DNA from 4 places in the Desulfonatronum zhilinae genome. Region 3 is predicted to be linked to each of the others. Evidence: predicted binding sites of a transcription regulator. Region 3 holds the regulator's gene; each other region holds the start of a gene.

Region 1 (4,210 bases), on a different contig from region 3:
CTGTGTTCTCGCACTGGGAGTACCAGTAGGTACCGGTATCCACGTTGGAGTCGGCGATGGCCTCCATCACCGGGCGAATGTGCGGCAGGGTCTGGCCCCAGGGCAGCACGACATAGGCCATCACCCAGACCAGGATCACGCCGACGGCCAGTCCGATCCAGCCTTTCAGCTTCCCGTGGCCGCGCCGACCGCCCTGATCGTCTTTTGACGCATGCATGACCGCTCTCCCTTGGATTTTACACCCGACCAACGATTAGCCCATCAAACTTTCGGTGACGTGCGGGAATACCACGAAGTACATCAGGTAGGCCACGAGCAGCGTCAGGATCAGGTTCAGGGTCTGCCCGCAGACGTACAGGATGACCGGCTTGCCGCCCTTGAAATGTTGGGCCATTGACCGGAAGTCGGAGGACAGGCCGATGCTGGCAAAGGCCAGAATGAAGAACCATTCCCGGATCGGGCGGGAGAAGCCGCGCAGCACCCCCTGGTCGATCATCACGTCGCCGACGCTGCCCATGGTGATCAGCATCCAGGAAAAAATGATTGAGGCGGCGATGAAGCCCAGCACGAACTTGGGAAAGCGGTACCAGATTTCCATCTTGCTGACCTGCTGACCGGGCACGCAATCCACCCGGGCGCACCAGTACACGGCCACGCCGAAAGCGATCACGCCGATGAGGATGTTCTGGATCATCTTCACGGTCGCGGCCACGAACATCCCGACCTCGCCCAGAAAGGCTCCGGCCGCCACCACCGCGCCGGTGGAGTCGATGGTCCCACCAATCCAGGCGCCGCCTAGGACCGGGTGCATGCCCACGGAGACGATGAAGGTTGGCAGGGCGATCATCATGATCGCGGTGAAGAGCATGGACAAGCCCACGGCGATGGTCAACTCCTCCTTCTTGGCCCGGCAGGCCGCGGCCGTGGCAATGGCCGCGGACACGCCGCAGACGGACATGTCCGCGGAGATCGTGATGTTCAGGGTCTTGGACTCCATCTTCAGAACCCGCTGCCCGAAGATGTAGGTCAGGATGAGCACCGTGGGGGTGACGACCCAGGCCACGACCACGCCGGCCTGACCGATGAGCATGATTTTGCTGAACAGGATTTCCGCGCCCAAAAGTACCAGGCCGGTCTTGATGTAATACTCGGTCTGCAGGGCCGGTTTCAGGAAGTTCGGCACGCCCACGGTGTTACTGATCAGCATGCCCCCGAGAATGGCCCAGATCAGGCCGCCGAAACCATATTCGCGCATGGTATTCTGTTGACCGATCATCTCCGCGACAACAGCCAGCAGGAAAACGAACCAAAAGCCCTTCATCAGGTTGGTCGAACCGATGCTCATGAACCGGGCACCGACACCGAAAAAAAGCGTAAAGAGAATCATGATCCCGACCATATAGGGGATCTTGTTGTAGGCCTGGACCGTGGCTCTGGAGCGCAGGCTGCCCCGCTCCTTTTCCCTGGCCTGACGCCATTCCCGAATTCCCGCCTCGGCCTCTTCGTTGAGGGTTTCGTTGCGGAACCCTTCCTCAGCGGCCAGCGACTGGAGCTCCTTGGCCCGTTCCAGAGCGGCCTTGGTCGCTTCTTGAGCTTCCTTGTAGGCCGGTTCGGCCGCGGCCCGCCGCTCCGCGGCCGCAGACTCGCTCAGATAGAAGGACTCCATGGGGCTGCTCGTCCACCGGCCCGGCATCTCCAGCCACTTGGCGATAGTTTTGCCGTGGGGCTCATTGCGCGCCCGCAGTCCGGACATGGCGTCGTTGGCCCCGTGCCATTCGATGGTATGGAACGGCGCGCGGGCATCCTCGACGGCCATGGTTGCCTCGGCCTTGGCCAGTTTCTCGTGCATGTCCGCCGGCGGCCTGGGTAAAAAAATGACCAAGCCAATGACCAGGATCGCAAAGCCCAGCCAAATCGCCCACCAGTCCTCCTTTTTCCACAGTTCGGACCATTCCCATTTTCCACGGTCGATGACGATATCGGATTGCTGCTTCGAAGCTTCGGCCATTTCGCTTCCTCCTGAGAAAAGGTGTTCGTGAATGATCAAGACCCTGGACGCGGGGAGCCTCAAAACGCGGCTCGTTCCCAGGACCTGCCCGTTCCGGGACCATCCCGGCCTTCTCGCGGAAGCAAAAAGCAAGCCTGACCAGCTTCAAAAATAAAACACCATTTTTTCAGTATATTGCAAGAACACAAAAGCGCAGATGCCATCCTGGGTTGATGCTATCCCTGCTTGGCATTGCAAGCCTGGATTTGCATTTCAAAGGCGGAAATTTACAAGGCGTTGAAGGCCGAGTAGGATCTTGGCGCAATCCTGTGCGGCCGGAATCGCGACGGGAAGAACGCACCCACCCTATCCGGCCACAAGGTCTTCAACCCTTTTCGAGGTTCCAGCTCCATATGACCCAGCAGCAACTCCTGATCATTGACGACGAAGTGGATATGCTCCAGGGGCTGAGCCGCGTGCTCTCCCTTGAATTGGAAGGTGTTTCCGTGGTCACCGCATCCAATCCGGTGGAAGGGCTGGAACTGATCGGCACGCGCACCTTTGAGCTGATTCTGCTGGACATCCGAATGCCGGAGATGGACGGGATGGCTCTGCTCGCCCGCATCCGAGAGACGGACCCCAACGTCACCGTGATCATGATGACCGCCTACGGCAGCATTGAGACCGCGGTGGAAGCCATCCGGCAAGGGGCCTACGACTTCGTGACCAAGCCTTTTGAAATCCCCGACCTGCTGCGGGTTCTGCGCAAGGGTCTGGAACGCGGTCGACTGATCCGCGAAAACCTGAACCTGCGGGCCAAGATTTCGGAACAAAACTCGTTCGCGAACTTCGTCGGCCAGACCGCGCCCATGCGCCGACTCTACGACACCATCCAGGCCTTGGCCCACACCAATTATACGGTGCTCATCCGCGGCCAGAGCGGCACGGGCAAGGAGTTGGTCGCCCGGGCCATCCACGACCTGAGCAAGCGCAAATCCCGCCCCTTTCTTGCGGTGAACTGCCCGGCCATCCCGGAACAGCTCTTGGAGAGTGAACTGTTCGGACACAAGAAAGGGGCGTTTACCGGAGCGGATACGGACTATGTCGGGCTTTTCGAGGAAGCCGACGGATCGACCCTCCTTCTGGATGAAATCGGCGATATTCCCGTCACCCTGCAAACCAAGTTGCTGCGCGTGCTCCAGGAGCAGGAACTGCGGCCTTTGGGCGGGGTTAAGAGCAAGAGGATCAACGTGCGCATCCTGGCCAGTACCAACCAGGACCTGGAAAAGAAGATCAACGAGCGGACCTTCAGGGAGGATCTGTTTTACCGGCTGAACGTGGTCACGGTCCGTACGCCGACCTTGCGGGATATCCGTGAGGACATTCCCCTGCTTGTGGACCACTTCAGCAAAAAATTCTGCGCGGAATTGGAAATCCCGGCCAAACGCTTTTCTCCGGCGGCCACGGACGAATTAATGCGCCGCAGCTGGCCGGGCAACATCCGGGAGCTGCAAAACTTCGTCCGCCGGATGCTGATTTTCTGCAAGGATGAAGAAATCGAAACCCTGCACATCCACGCCGTGGAGCACCCCGGCGCGAGCCCCGTACAGTCACTGGTCCTCCAATACGCCAACATGACCTTGGAGCCCTACATCGAGGCCCGCAACCGGATGCTGGAACAGTTCACCCGCTCCTACGTGCAAAACCTGCTCTTCACCACCAACGGCAACATCTCCAAGGCCGCCAAAATGGCCGGACTCAGCCGGGTGGCCGTCCAGAAGATCATGCGCCGCATGGGGCTGCACTCTCCGGACTTCCGGACCACCGTCCATTCTCCGCAGTAGCCGGCGGAAGGTCCGCGGGGGGAGACTCGCCCGGCGACAAGGAAGATGAGCCGGGTCAGGTCTCCGGCTGGCACATGTGGCAGATGCCGACGACCTTTTTCAGGTCCACCACGAAGGCGATGCCCGCGCCGGGTGTGTTCAGGTTGCCCTGGACCAGAATGGCGTCAAGGACGGTTCGGGTCTTTTCCTGGGGGACGATGGTCAAAATGATGTCCTTTTCCGGCTCGATGGGGATGCCCCACAGCTTCTTTTGCTCCCGGATTCCGGTGCCCCGACCGGGTATGATCGTCCCGCCCTCGGCCCCGGCGGACTTGGTGGCCGAAATAATGGTCTCGCTGCCGCCCTTGTTCACGATGGTGACGATCAGGTCAAAGGGAAT
Region 2 (4,210 bases), on a different contig from region 3:
TCGCCGACATCGCTGGGGTTGCAAGGTGGAATTCGAATTTCCAGTGATCAAACTTTTGGACTGGATGGAGCGTTGGGAAGAACTGGAGCAAAGCGATAACGTCTTCTCCCTGGTTATCATGGCCCAGATCAAGGCGAAGACCAGCAAAACCGCGAATGAACTCCGGGCCTGGAAGATGCACCTGGTTCGCTTGATGTACGAACGGGGCTACGTCAAAGACACGATCCTGGAACTCTTCCGCATCATCGACTGGATGATCCGCCTGCCGGATGGGGTGGAAAAAGAATTCTGGATGGAATACAGTAAATTCGAGGAGGATAAGAAAATGCCGTACATGACGAGTATTGAGCGTTTCGGGATGGAGAAGGGGATGGAGAAAGGCAGTTACTCGACCCTGCGCACCCTTGTTCTCAATGCCAAAAAAAGAAATCTTTCCGATGAAATAATCGCGGAACTTACAGGCTTGGATATTTCATCGGTGAACAGAATCTGGAACAACGAACCGGTTGATCTGCCGCCGCAACTGTTTCACCCGGTGGATGTTTCAGGAACAGGTCAAGAGGCACGATGAGGCTTTTGCATCCAGCGCAAGGAGAGTCTGAAATTCTTCCTCAACCAGCGGCCGGGCCAAAGCCTGAGAAAGAAGGCGGACGCGGTGGGTCAGGCTTTCGATTCCGTGGCCGGGTACGGTGATGCCTTGACGATGGGCGGCTTGGCGGACAGCTGTTTTTCCGGTTTTGCCGCCCAGGCCCAGTTTTCTGTTCGCACCGATTTTTTCCGGGGCAAAGGGTTCGAACAGGCTGGGATCTTTGGCCAAGGCTTGCAGGTGCAGGCCAGTTTCGCAGGCAAAAACGTCTTCGCCAATCATGGCCTTGTTCCGGACCATGGGTACTCCGGCCGCTTCGGCAACCATTCGAGCCAGACAAACGCACTGCTTCAAATCGTAGTCAGCCCCTCGCCTGAAGTTCAGGTGGCCGGCGACCTCTTCCAGGGCCGCGATCCCGGCCCGTTCCCCGATTCCCAGCACGGACACGTCCACGCTTTCGGCCCCTGAGGCCAGGGCCGTGATGGCGTTGGCCGTGGCCATGCCGAAGTCGTCGTGGCCGTGAAATCCAATGGCCAGATCGGTCCGGTCCGCGAACCAGCGCACCAGTTCAGCGGTTTCCAGCGGCGTGAGCAGGCCCACGGTGTCTGAAAGGCGAATCCGCCTGCCTCCGCATTCCTCGACCACCCGAACGACCTGCAAAGCGAAATCCCGGTCCGCCCGGGATACGTCCTCCAGCCCGACCCCGACAAACGCCATCTCCAGTTCCGCTGCTCGGCGCAAGATGTTTTGAAGCCGAAGCAATAGTCCTGCCCGATCCATGCCAAGACGGTGCTCTATGTGGGCGTCCGAAACCGGGACGCCGAATTGGATGCGCCTGACGCCCATGGCGGCCAGGCGATCCAGGTCCAGCATTCGCAACGGCGACCAGACCGTCAGCCTGGTCCGTTCCGACGGATCTTCCTTTCTTCCGTGCCGGAGCAGATCCTCCAGCCCGTCCTGCCCGGCCCAGCCGATCTCCACCTCGTCCACACCGGCCCGAATCAAACCGGAGAGAATGTCCCGGCGTTGGGCGTCCGAGAAATAGACGCCGAACATCTGCGCGCCTTCGCGTAAGGTACTGTCGATAAGCATATGGGGTCCTTGTCGTGGTTTCAGGGGCAATGCAGTGATCACGCCCTACGACTGGAACAAGCACGATCAGTGCCAGGGAGCGTTGATCTGCGTTTCATCGCCACACCGTAGGGGCACGGCGCGCCGTGCCCCTACGATATTCCGTGCTCCGGCCATCACCTACGGTATTCCCCCCATCGTGCAGGGGCACGGCGCGCCGTGCCCTACACGACCCCCGACCCCCTGCAAAACCGTAGTTTCCGACAAAAATGTCGTTCACCTTTGTCGCGTCCGCATGAGCGGCAACTTGCAGTCGCTTCGGCGAAATGTTCCGGCAATAACTTAAAATTATTTGTTTTATTTTTCCAAGATGGCTTCACTCCCACCCCTGGCATGCTCCTTGCCCTAAGCCTTCCATTCTCAACACTCAATCTCCGGGAGGAACGTATGCGCAAGGTTGCTATTTATGGAAAGGGCGGGATCGGAAAATCCACCACGACGCAGAACACGGTGGCCGCGCTGGGCGAGATGGGCCGCAAGGTGATGATCGTGGGCTGCGACCCCAAGGCGGACTCCACCCGGTTGCTGCTGCACGGACTGCATCAGCGCACGGTTTTGGACACTCTGCGCGAAGAGGGCGAGGACGTGGAACTGGACGATGTCCTCCTGGCCGGATTCGGCGGGACGGTCTGCACCGAATCCGGGGGGCCGGAGCCGGGCGTGGGCTGTGCGGGCCGGGGGATCATCACCAGCATCAATCTGCTGGAACAGCTCGGGGCCTACAAGGAAGACAAGAACCTGGACTACGTCTTTTACGACGTTCTGGGCGACGTGGTCTGCGGCGGATTCGCCATGCCCATTCGCGAAGGCAAGGCTCAGGAAATCTACATCGTTGTCTCCGGGGAAATGATGGCCATGTACGCGGCCAACAACATCTGCAAGGGCATCGTGAAATTCGCCGAGGCCGGCGGGGTGCGCCTGGGCGGGCTGATCTGCAACAGCCGCAATGTGGACAACGAGCGGGAGATGATCGTGGAGCTGGCCAAACGTCTGGGAACGCAGATGATCCATTTCGTACCTCGGGACAACATGGTCCAGCGCGCGGAGATCAACCGTAAAACTGTCATCGACTTTGATCCCAAGCATCCCCAGGCCGATGAATACCGCACCCTGGCCAGGAAGATCGACGGCAACGACATGTTCATCGTGCCCAAGCCCATGGAAATCGACGAACTGGAAAAGTTGCTCATCGACTACGGCATCGCCAACTAGGTCCCTGGTCTTTGTTGTAAGTATTCCAGATATGTATCTACGCAGCTCATCCGTGAAAAACCGGACTGGATACCCGCCTTCGCGGGTATGACTGATTCGGAGACGGCATCGAAAAAACAAATCATTCCCGCGAAGGCGGGAATCCAGCATCGGAATGAGGCCAAACAGAATCTGCTGTAGAGTTGCCCACATTTCAACCAACAATAAGGGAGAAGCGATATGTTGATCATGGTTCGAGCGATTGTCCGGCCTGAGAGGGTGGATGCGGTTTTGAAGGCGTTGATGGATGCCGGTTATCCGGCGGTGACCAAGTTTTCCGTGGCCGGGCGCGGCAAGCAGCGCGGCATCAAGATCGGGGAGATCACCTACGACGAGATTCCCAAAGTCCTGCTGATGAGCGTGGTCGGCGAGAAAGACAAGGACTTCGTGGTCAAGACGATCATGGAAGCAGCCCGGACCGGTGAAAAGGGCGCGTTCGGCGATGGGAAGATCTTCCTCAGCCCGGTGGAGGAGATGTACACCATCAGCTCCGGAGTCAAGGAAACCGAGGGCGCGGATCTGAAGGGGGTCGGGGTATGAAGGAGATCACCGCCGTCATCCGGATGAACATGGTCAACAAGACCAAGGAAGCCCTGGCTGAAGCCGGCGTGCCCGCGTTCTTCGCCCTGGAGGCCCAGGGCCGGGGCAAGGGGTTGATTAACTCCGAGCTGCTCAAGGGCGCGGAGAAGGGTTATGAAGAGGCTGCCGAGCTGCTGGGGGAAAAGGGACGATTGTATCCCAAGCGCGTTTTCTCGGTCATCGTTACCGATGATCAGGTGGAAGACGTGGTCGGGACGATCATGGAGGTGAACAGGACCGGCAAGCCCGGCGACGGGAAGATTTTCGTCAGTCCGGTCTTTGACTCCGTCCGGGTGCGCACCGGGGAGAAAGGGAACAAGTCAATCGACTAACTGAGTGTTGAAAAAAATTATCTTGCTGTTCGTTCAAAAACCCCAAGTGCAAGGAGCAAGAAAAGTTCAAGGTTGAAGCGTATTTATTCATACGTGAGAGTTTGAACTTTTTGCAGCGACGCAGCAGTTGGGAGTTTTTCAACGGACAGCCAGGCTTGGCCTTGCCAGGAGGAAACATGACCACCATCGCGAAGAAGAAAAAGATCGTCCAGATGGATCCCACTGAACTGGTGGAGGATCTGTTGAAGAAATATCCGACCAAGGTAGCCCGGAAACGGGCCAAGCAGATCATGGTCAAGGAGGCCGAGGGCGCGGAAACTCCGGAAATGGG
Region 3 (4,210 bases):
CCCTGGGGGAGGTGGATCAGGCCACCAGCGATATCCGGCTTTGGTCCGGAGTGCATATGGAATATGGTCCGACGTATCTCAATTCCGACGAGGCCGTTTTCGTTCAGGTGGATGAAACCATTTTTCTGCACGGTGACATCCTCCTGGACCGCCAAGGACTGCAATTGCGCTCGAAGCGGGGCGACGTTGACCTGCACACCTGGGTGGTCAACGCCGAGGGCGGAGTGGAAGTGATCATTGCCAAAGACAGTTTCGGACACGGGTTGTAGATGGAAACTCGGTTTTCATTGACCCGGCTTTTGCGGGTCACGTTTCCGGTCGTTTTTGTGGCGCTGTTCCTGTTTCCGGGTTGGAGTTCTTCGGCGGAAGAGCAGGCCATCCCGACGCGGATCACGTCCGAGCGGCTGCGCTACTCCCATCGCGATCACCAGATCGAGTTCATGGGGGACGTGCGGGTGGACAGGCCGAATTTTCAGCTCCGTTCGGAGCGGCTGGTAGTGCTTTTGCGAACCCTTCCCCGGGAGGCTCGACCCGAGGGCATGGCTCCGGAACAGGACATGGAAGCTCAAGTGGACATTGAACAAATGATCGCTTTTGGCCAGGTCTTTCTGAAGCACGAGGACCGTGTCGGCCACGGCGACATGGCCACCTATTGGGTGGACCAGAGCGTCCTGCGTCTGGAAGGCAACGCCCGGGTGGAAGAAGGCGGGACCCGGTTGGAAGGCAACGTGATCACGCTCAATGTTGAAGAAAGAGAGGTGGATGTGCAGGGACGCACCGATCGTCGAGTGGAAGGAATGTTTCTTTTGCCTCGGGAACAGGGGGCGCGGTGAAGGCCCTTCTCTCCGGCAAGAGTCTGCGCAAAAGCTTCGGCCAGAAAGAGGTGGTCCGGGATATTTCCATCCGGGTCGAGCAGGGGGAGATCGTCGGCCTTTTAGGTCCCAACGGAGCCGGGAAAACCACCACGTTCTACATGCTGGTCGGGGTGATCAAGCCCACCAGCGGGGTGGTGGACCTGGACGGAAAGCGGATCACCACTTGGCCGCTGCATGAGCGGGCCCGGCTGGGGCTGAGCTACCTGCCCCAGGAGAGTTCGGTCTTCAAAAAGCTGACCGTGATGCAGAATTTGCGGATCATCCTGGAGTACACGGACTTCACCCCGGCCATGCAGCGCAGAAAGGCCGAGGCCCTGCTGGAGGAACTGGGCATCTCCAAACTGGCCGACCAGAAGGCCATGTTTCTCTCCGGCGGGGAGCGCCGCCGTCTGGAAATCGCCCGGGCCCTGATCCGGAATCCGAAATTCATGTTGCTGGACGAACCCTTCGCGGGTATCGACCCCCTGGCCGTGGACGACATCCAGGAGATCGTGATGTCCCTCAAGGAGCGGGGGATCGGTGTGTTGATTTCGGATCACAACGTCCGCGAAACGCTGAAGATTTGCGACAGAGCATCCATCGTCTTCGAAGGACGGGCCATTTTTGAAGGGTCTCCGGAAGCCATCGTGGCCGATTCCATCGCTCGGAAAGTTTACCTCGGTGAGGACTTTTGCTTATGATTGATCAACAATCGGGATTGGCGTTCCAACCGGTCAGCCCGGTCATGGAGGCGAAAACGCGACATGGCTCTTGAACTGCGCCAGCAACTGAAGTTGACGCAGCAGTTGGTGATGACCCCCCAACTGCAACAAGCCATCAAGCTGCTTCAGCTTTCCAGGCTGGAGCTGGTGGAAAGCATCCAGCAGGAATTGCTGGAGAATCCCGTATTGGAGATCGCGCCGGAAGGCATCGATGAGACGGTGGAGACCCCGATAAAAGACCCTGCCGAGGATCGGTTCCAGTCCGTCAACGTCGAGGAGCCCCGGCAGCTTCACGATTCGGAGTGGCAGGACTACCTGGGAGAATTTTCCAGCATCAGTCGACAGATCCAGGGCCGGGACTGGGAAGTCCCGGAAGAGGGCATGAGTTTCGAGGCCCGGCTGGCCGGCAAGTCCACGCTGATCGGCCATCTTTCCTGGCAGTTGCGGCTTTCGGCCTTGTCGGAGCGGGAATTGGCCGTCAGCGAGGTGATCCTTGGCAACCTGGATGCCGTGGGGTATCTTTGCGAATCCATTGAGGACATCGCCGCCATGGCCGGCTGCGAGACGGAGGAGGCGGAGCGGATCCTGCGGATCATGCAACGCCTGGACCCCGTGGGGGTCTGCGCTAGGAACCTGCGGGAGTGCCTGCTGGTCCAGATGGACGAACTGGGGCTGGACGACCCGATTCTGGTCTCCCTGGTCAAGGATCATCTGGAGGAGCTGGAAAAACGTCGCTACAAGCCGTTGGCCAAGAAGTTCAAGCTCTCCATGGAGGAAATCAAACACTACCTGGACTGCATCCAGCGCCTGGACCCCATGCCCGGCAAGAGCTTCGGCTCCGATGATCCTCAGTTCACCAGCCCGGACGTTTACATCCTCCAGCACGGCGGCGATTTCATCGTGGTTCTGAACGAGGACGAGATACCGGGTTTGATGGTCAATGAGGCCTACGCCAAGGAGCTGTCCGTTCACGACAAGGGGACCAGGGACTACATTCAGGAAAAGGTCCGATCCGCTCACTGGTTGATGAAAAGCCTGTACCAGCGCCAGCGGACCCTGCACAAGGTCGCCGAAAGCATCGTCCGGTTCCAGATTGATTTTTTTCGCCATGGGGTGACGCATCTGAAGCCGATGATCCTCAAGGATGTGGCCCTGGACATCAACATGCACGAGTCCACGGTCAGCCGGATCACGACCAGCAAATACATGAGCACGCCCCATGGAACGTATGAACTGAAATTTTTCTTCAACAGCGCCCTGGGTATGGACGACGGGTCGGAGGCCGGCTCGGAAAGCGTCAAGGCGGAGATCAAGAAGCTGATTTCCGAAGAGGACCCCAAGCGTCCGCTCAGCGACGAACTGATCTCGCAACTTTTGAAAAAGTCCCTGGGCGTGAACATCGCCCGCCGTACCGTGGCCAAGTACCGCATGGCGTTGAACATCGAGTCGTCTTCCAAGCGCAAGGCCATTTTTTAGCCATCCCGGATGCTCCCAACGGAGCGAACAACCTCAAACCAACCCAGAACCCGTTTTACTTCGGAGGTGTCGCATGGAAATAACTTTTACTTTCAAGAATTTCGAGCCGTCCAATCACCTCAAGGGCTACGCCGGCGAGCGTTTCAATAAAATCAACCGTTACCTGCGTCCTGAAGATCAGGGCGAACTGGCCGTCAACCTTTCCGTGGAAAAGTATCGGCATATGGCCGAGGTGATCCTCACGGGCAAGGACATGCATTTCTCCGCCACCACCGAAAGCGAGGACATGTACTCCACCATCGACCTGGTCCTGGACAAGCTCGAGGCTCAGGTGCGCAAGACCAAAGAGAAGAACAAGGACCATCGTCGCGGTCAGAAGAGCCAGTCCGCGCGGGTGGACGTGATCACCTTTACCCAGGACGAGACCGGCAAGCGGGCCCAGACCATCACGGAAACCGACAATTTCGAGCCCAAGCCCATGTCCGTGGACGAGGCGGCCATGCAATTGGAAGCCCTGGGCAACGATTTCCTGGTTTTCTTCAACGCGGACATCGAGCGCGTCAACGTCATCTACCGCCGGAAAAGCGGCGATTTCGGTCTGATCGACCCGGGTATCTAGTCGATGGTCCTCAAGGATTTCTTGAGCAAGGACTTGCTGCTCCCCGATTTGCAAGCCAGGAACAAGACGGAAGTGCTGGCGGAATTGGTCGCCGTGCTGGCCCAAAACGTGCCGAGTCTGGATGCCGAGGCGGCCTTTCGGGTGCTCAAGGACCGGGAAAGTCTCGGGAGCACGGGCATCGGCGAAGGAGTGGCCATTCCCCACGGCAAGCTGGAGGGGCTGGACAGGATCGTGCTGGTGGTCGGACGCAGTTCCGAAGGCGTGGATTTCGACGCCCTGGACCGCAAACCGTGCCATATTTTTTTCATGGTCCTGGCCCCGGAACAGGTCGCCGGAATGCACCTGCGCATCCTGGCGTCCATCACCCGGCTGCTCAAGGACGAGACCTTTCGGCATGCCTTTCTCACGGCCCAGGACAAGGAGCTTTTCTGGGACGCCCTCAGTTCGGCGTGATGGTATTTTATTCGTCCACACCGTAGGGGCACGGCGCGCCGTGCCCCTACCCCAAAAGGCAAACCGCGATGAGCGCAGACCAACCG
Region 4 (4,210 bases), on a different contig from region 3:
CGCTTAAACCGGCGATCCCAGTCGAATTCCTTGGAGGTGACGACGTTTTCCAGGCGGCGGATGCGTTTGTCCAGGCGGTCGAACTTGCTTTTGATCCTGGAAAGCCCCTCGTTTCTGGAACGGGCGTAGGCTTGGTAAAAATCGCTTTCCTCGTCGTTGTTCAGAGGCAGCACGGGCTCAGGTTTAAGCAGGAAACCGGCCAGCAAATAGATGCCCACCAGGGGCCAAAAGCCGGTGAAGAGCATCAACAGCACGGCGATGACCCGGATCCAGAACAAGGATACGTCGAAATACCGGGCCAATCCCTTGCACACTCCGAGAATCACGCCGCTCCTGGAACGATAGAGCCGATCCCGGCCCGTATGGTCGATCATTTTGGACCACCTTCTTCTTTTTGGCGCATTAAGATGGATTCCAGGTTGTCCACCCGGGCATCCAGTTTTTCCAGGCCGCGGTAGATCTCCTGGATTATGCGGGCCTCGTCGGTCTCTTCCGGGGAAATCCGGCCATCCGGGCCGGAACGGAAATGACGGACGCCGGTGAGTACGATCACGCCCAGGAAGAAAACGATGATCAACGCCGTTCCGGCGAGAACCAGGGTGGTCAGGAAACCTATCATGGCCGTATTCCTTGATAGTGGTTGGGGAGTCGGCAACGGGCCGGCGGCCGATTACAGCCCAATCCGATCGGTCCGTTCGGTCCGTTCAATCTGGTCAGGCCTGTCGGTCTGGTCAGGCCCGGACGGGGCGACGTTTCTGGCGCGCAAAGCGGCCAATTCGCGTTCGATATCCTCGTCCGCCGCCAACTTGGCGAATTTTTCCTCCAGCGTAAAGGGCTCCTCGCCTTTACCCCGTTGTTGACGACCAGCGGAGGGTGTTGCCCAGGGACCGGCCAGCTCCGCTTCGGCCTCCATCCGGTCGATGCGCTGTTCGAACTCATCGAAGCGCAGCATGGCCGCATGGGAGTCGGCCCGGCGCAGATCCAGGCCGGCTCGCTTGCGGCCCTTGGCGCGCATGTGGCGCTGGACCAGAAGGCGCTGCTTGTCCTTGGCCGAGAGCAGCTTTTCCTCCAGTGTGGCGATATCGTCCTTGTAGCCTTCGATAATGCCCTCGCTTTCCGCCAACTCCTCGGCCAACCGATCGGCCTTGGCCTCCAGTTCCCGTTTCTCCAGCAGGGCTTCCCTGGCCAGGTCTTCGTAGCCCTTGTCCACGGCCATGGCGGCTTTGTCTCCCCAGCCCAGGACCTTGGCGTCCACCTGCTCCCATTCCCTGCGAATCCTGACCGCGGCGGCCATGGCCCCGGCGCAGGAGGCCTTGAGTTCCACCAGGGTTTCCTCCATCTCCTGGATCATCAGGCGCAGCAGCTTTTCCGGATCTTCGGCCTTTTCCAGCATGGCGTTGATATTGGAACTGATGATGTCGCGAAATCGGGTGAAAATACCCATGACTTGGTCCTCCTTGCGGTTTGGGGCGATATAATCAGCTCCGGAAAAGCATATGGCGTGCCAACGGGTATTAGTTGATATTTCGGTGTGTTGCGAAAAACAGGAACAATACTGCTTGACGAAATCAGGCAATATTCGGCATTAAAGAACAAGTTATGACAAATTTGACCACAAACATTTCCGCGACGCTTGAGGCCCTGGGACGCTCGGACGCCTTCCTGGCCTTTCAGGAGCGCCTGGTTGCCGTGGCCAAGGTGAACCGGCCCGTGATCATCGTCGGTGAGCGGGGAACGGGCAAGGAATTGGCCGCAATTCGGCTGCACTACCATTCCCATCGCTGGCAGGGTCCCCTGGTGGCCGTGAACTGCTCGGCTTTGTCCGAATCGCTTCTGGAATCCGAACTCTTCGGCCATGAGCCAGGGGCGTTTACCGGAGCGGTCCGGTTGCGGCGCGGCCGGTTTGAAGCGGCGCACAAGGGCACCCTCTTTCTGGACGAAATCGGAACCATGCCCCTGGGCATGCAGGAAAAGATCCTGCGCGTGGCCGAATACCAGGTCGTGGAGCGCCTTGGCGGAGCCACGCCTCTGGAGGTGGACGTACGAATTATCGCGGCCACCAACGCCGATCTCGTCGCCCTGGCGGTCCAGGGGCGGTTCAAGCCCGACCTGCTGGACCGTCTGGCCTTCGAGGTTCTGCGCGTTCCACCGCTGCGTGAGCGGTCCGGTGACGCGGTCCTGTTGGCCGAACATTTCGCGGCCCGAATGGCCGTGGAACTGGGCCGTGCCGAACCGCCGCGCCTGTCGGCACCCGTGGTTAAGACCCTGGAAACGTATTCCTGGCCGGGCAATGTGCGGGAGTTGAAAAACGTCGTGGAGAGGGCCGTGTTCCGGGCCGGTGACGCGACGGTGATCAATGATGTGGTCCTTGATCCCTTTGCCGCATCACCATCCGCGACAAAGGCCGAGGCTCCGGAACGATCACCCCAGGCCGGACAAGAAGTGCGACATCCGGGCTCAAGTTCCCCGGCTGGACAAAACATGGCGCATGAAGAACCATTCTTGCCCGAGCAACTCAGCCTGCCGGAAGCCGTGGCCGAACTGGAACGCCGCTATCTCCGCCGAACCTTGCGCCAAGCCAGGTTCAACCAGAGCCAAGCCGCGAAACTCCTCGGCCTGCGCTACAACCAGTTCCGCGGCCTGTACCGGAAACATCGGGATGTTCTCGGGTTTGAGGCGGATGTTGGTTCTGATGAGGTGACGAGTCGAGGATAATGCCCTGGAAATGTTATCCAGTGTCGCCCTTTGACCTGGATCACGCGTCCGCCACGGCCCTCTCTCCTTCCCCGATCCGGCCTTCCAACTCTTCCAACCGAAGCATCAGACGCTCAGCCTGTTGCTCAACGTCATGATATTCCTTGCTCAGACGGGTAAATTCCTCGCTCCGAGCATAGGTTTCCGGATCGGCCAGGATTTGTTCCAGTTCGCTCTGGCGCGTCAAGACCGTTTCCAGTTCGGACTCGGCCTGGACGTATTCGGCTTTCAACGGCTTGAGCTTGCGGGAAAGCGCGTTGCGGCGCTCAGCCTCGGCCCGGCGGCGTTCCTTGTCCTCCTGGCGTGAAACCTTGCCGACCTGGGAAGGCTTTTCCACGACGCACTCGGAGAGGGTCGCGCGGCGATGCTCCTCATACTCATCGTACCCGCGAGAGAACACGTGCAGTCCCTCCGGCCCCACGGCCCAGACCTCCTGGGCCGCCTCGGCCAGCAGGCGGCGGTCGTGGGCCACGAAGATCAGGGTCCCGGTGTATTCCTCCAGGGCGCGAATCAAGGCTTCCCGGCTTTCCAAGTCCAGGTGGTTGGTGGGCTCGTCCAGAACCAGGAAGTTGGCCCGGGCCGCGAACAGGGAGGCCAGCAGCAGGCGGCTTTTCTCCCCGCCGCTGAGGCCGGCCACCGGACGTTCCCAGTACTCCTCGCCCAGCAAAAACAGCCCGAGAATGGAGCAGACCTCGTAATGGCTGGCCTTGGGTCCGGCCAGGCGACGCATTTCAGACAGGACCGAGGTTTTCGGATTCAGAATTTCGGTCTGGTGCTGGCTGAAATAGCCCATGACCGTATTCGGGCCGACCTTGATCCGCCCGGTATTCGGCGCCAGATCCCCGCTGATCAGCTTGAGCAGCGTGGTCTTGCCCGCGCCGTTGGGCCCGGCCAGGGCCACCTTCTGTCCCCGGTAAAGCTGAAAGGTCAGCGGCGGCCAGAGCGGTCGACCGTCGTCAAAGGCGAAACCGAGATCCGCGGCGGCCAAAACCGTCTGATCCCCCCGGCTGGGTTCCGGCAGGGAGAAGGACAGGGTCTTGGCCCGGATTTCCGGGCGCTGGCCGCGCAGTTCTTCCAGTTCCTTCTGCAGCTTGTCCGTGCTCTTCAACTTGCTCTGGGCTTGCCGGGCCTTGCTGGCCTTGAACCGGAAACGGTCGATAAACACGGCCTGATGACGAATCTTATCGTCAATGGCCGCGGCCTGGCGCTCCCACTGCTGCTCCATCTCTTCCCGCCAGGCCAGGAATTCGGAAAACGTGCCGGGCCGGAGAATAGGCTTGGCTTCGCCTAAATACAGGGTCTGGGTGGCCACCTTGTCCAGAAAGACCCGGTCATGGGCCACAAAAATCAGGACGCCGTCAAACCCGAGCAGATATTCCTCCAGCCAGGTCACGGCCTCCAGGTCCAGGTGGTTGGTGGGCTCGTCCAGAAGCAGCACGTCCGCCCCGGCGGTGAG

What was found. The regulator sigma-54, encoded in region 3, starts transcription at its own class of promoters, with help from an activator protein. The targets are predictions, from matches to a motif close to CTGGCACGGNNNNTGCTT.
Region 1: AC559A_RS06815 (YeiH family protein) is a predicted target of sigma-54. The motif match lies at 2,128-2,145, and genes of this name have one in related genera.
Region 2: AC559A_RS13650 (LeuA family protein) is a predicted target of sigma-54. The motif match lies at 1,737-1,754, and genes of this name have one in related genera.
Region 4: AC559A_RS12315 (PspA/IM30 family protein) is a predicted target of sigma-54. The motif match lies at 1,491-1,508, and genes of this name have one in related genera.

What each region holds. Positions count from the first base shown of each region.
Region 1 covers NZ_FXUJ01000006.1:47,223-51,432, forward strand. Annotated here, with positions in the region: gene AC559A_RS06810 (hypothetical protein) at 1-217, opposite strand, end outside; gene AC559A_RS06815 (YeiH family protein) at 254-2,008, opposite strand; gene AC559A_RS06820 (sigma-54-dependent transcriptional regulator) at 2,401-3,831, shown strand; gene AC559A_RS06825 (P-II family nitrogen regulator) at 3,887-4,210, opposite strand, start outside.
Region 2 covers NZ_FXUJ01000017.1:63,708-67,917, reverse strand. Annotated here, with positions in the region: gene AC559A_RS13655 (Rpn family recombination-promoting nuclease/putative transposase) at 1-571, shown strand, start outside; gene AC559A_RS13650 (LeuA family protein) at 545-1,678, opposite strand; gene nifH (nitrogenase iron protein) at 2,105-2,929, shown strand; gene AC559A_RS13640 (P-II family nitrogen regulator) at 3,149-3,508, shown strand; gene AC559A_RS13635 (P-II family nitrogen regulator) at 3,505-3,879, shown strand; gene nifD (nitrogenase molybdenum-iron protein alpha chain) at 4,056-4,210, shown strand, end outside.
Region 3 covers NZ_FXUJ01000008.1:101,865-106,074, forward strand. Annotated here, with positions in the region: gene AC559A_RS08505 (LptA/OstA family protein) at 1-269, shown strand, start outside; gene AC559A_RS08510 (LptA/OstA family protein) at 270-833, shown strand; gene lptB (LPS export ABC transporter ATP-binding protein) at 830-1,555, shown strand; gene rpoN (RNA polymerase factor sigma-54) at 1,619-3,052, shown strand; gene hpf (ribosome hibernation-promoting factor, HPF/YfiA family) at 3,126-3,671, shown strand; gene AC559A_RS08530 (PTS sugar transporter subunit IIA) at 3,675-4,124, shown strand; gene rapZ (RNase adapter RapZ) at 4,193-4,210, shown strand, end outside.
Region 4 covers NZ_FXUJ01000015.1:14,454-18,663, reverse strand. Annotated here, with positions in the region: gene pspC (envelope stress response membrane protein PspC) at 1-374, opposite strand, end outside; gene AC559A_RS12320 (hypothetical protein) at 371-619, opposite strand; gene AC559A_RS12315 (PspA/IM30 family protein) at 671-1,444, opposite strand; gene AC559A_RS12310 (sigma 54-interacting transcriptional regulator) at 1,600-2,715, shown strand; gene AC559A_RS12305 (ABC-F family ATP-binding cassette domain-containing protein) at 2,756-4,210, opposite strand, start outside.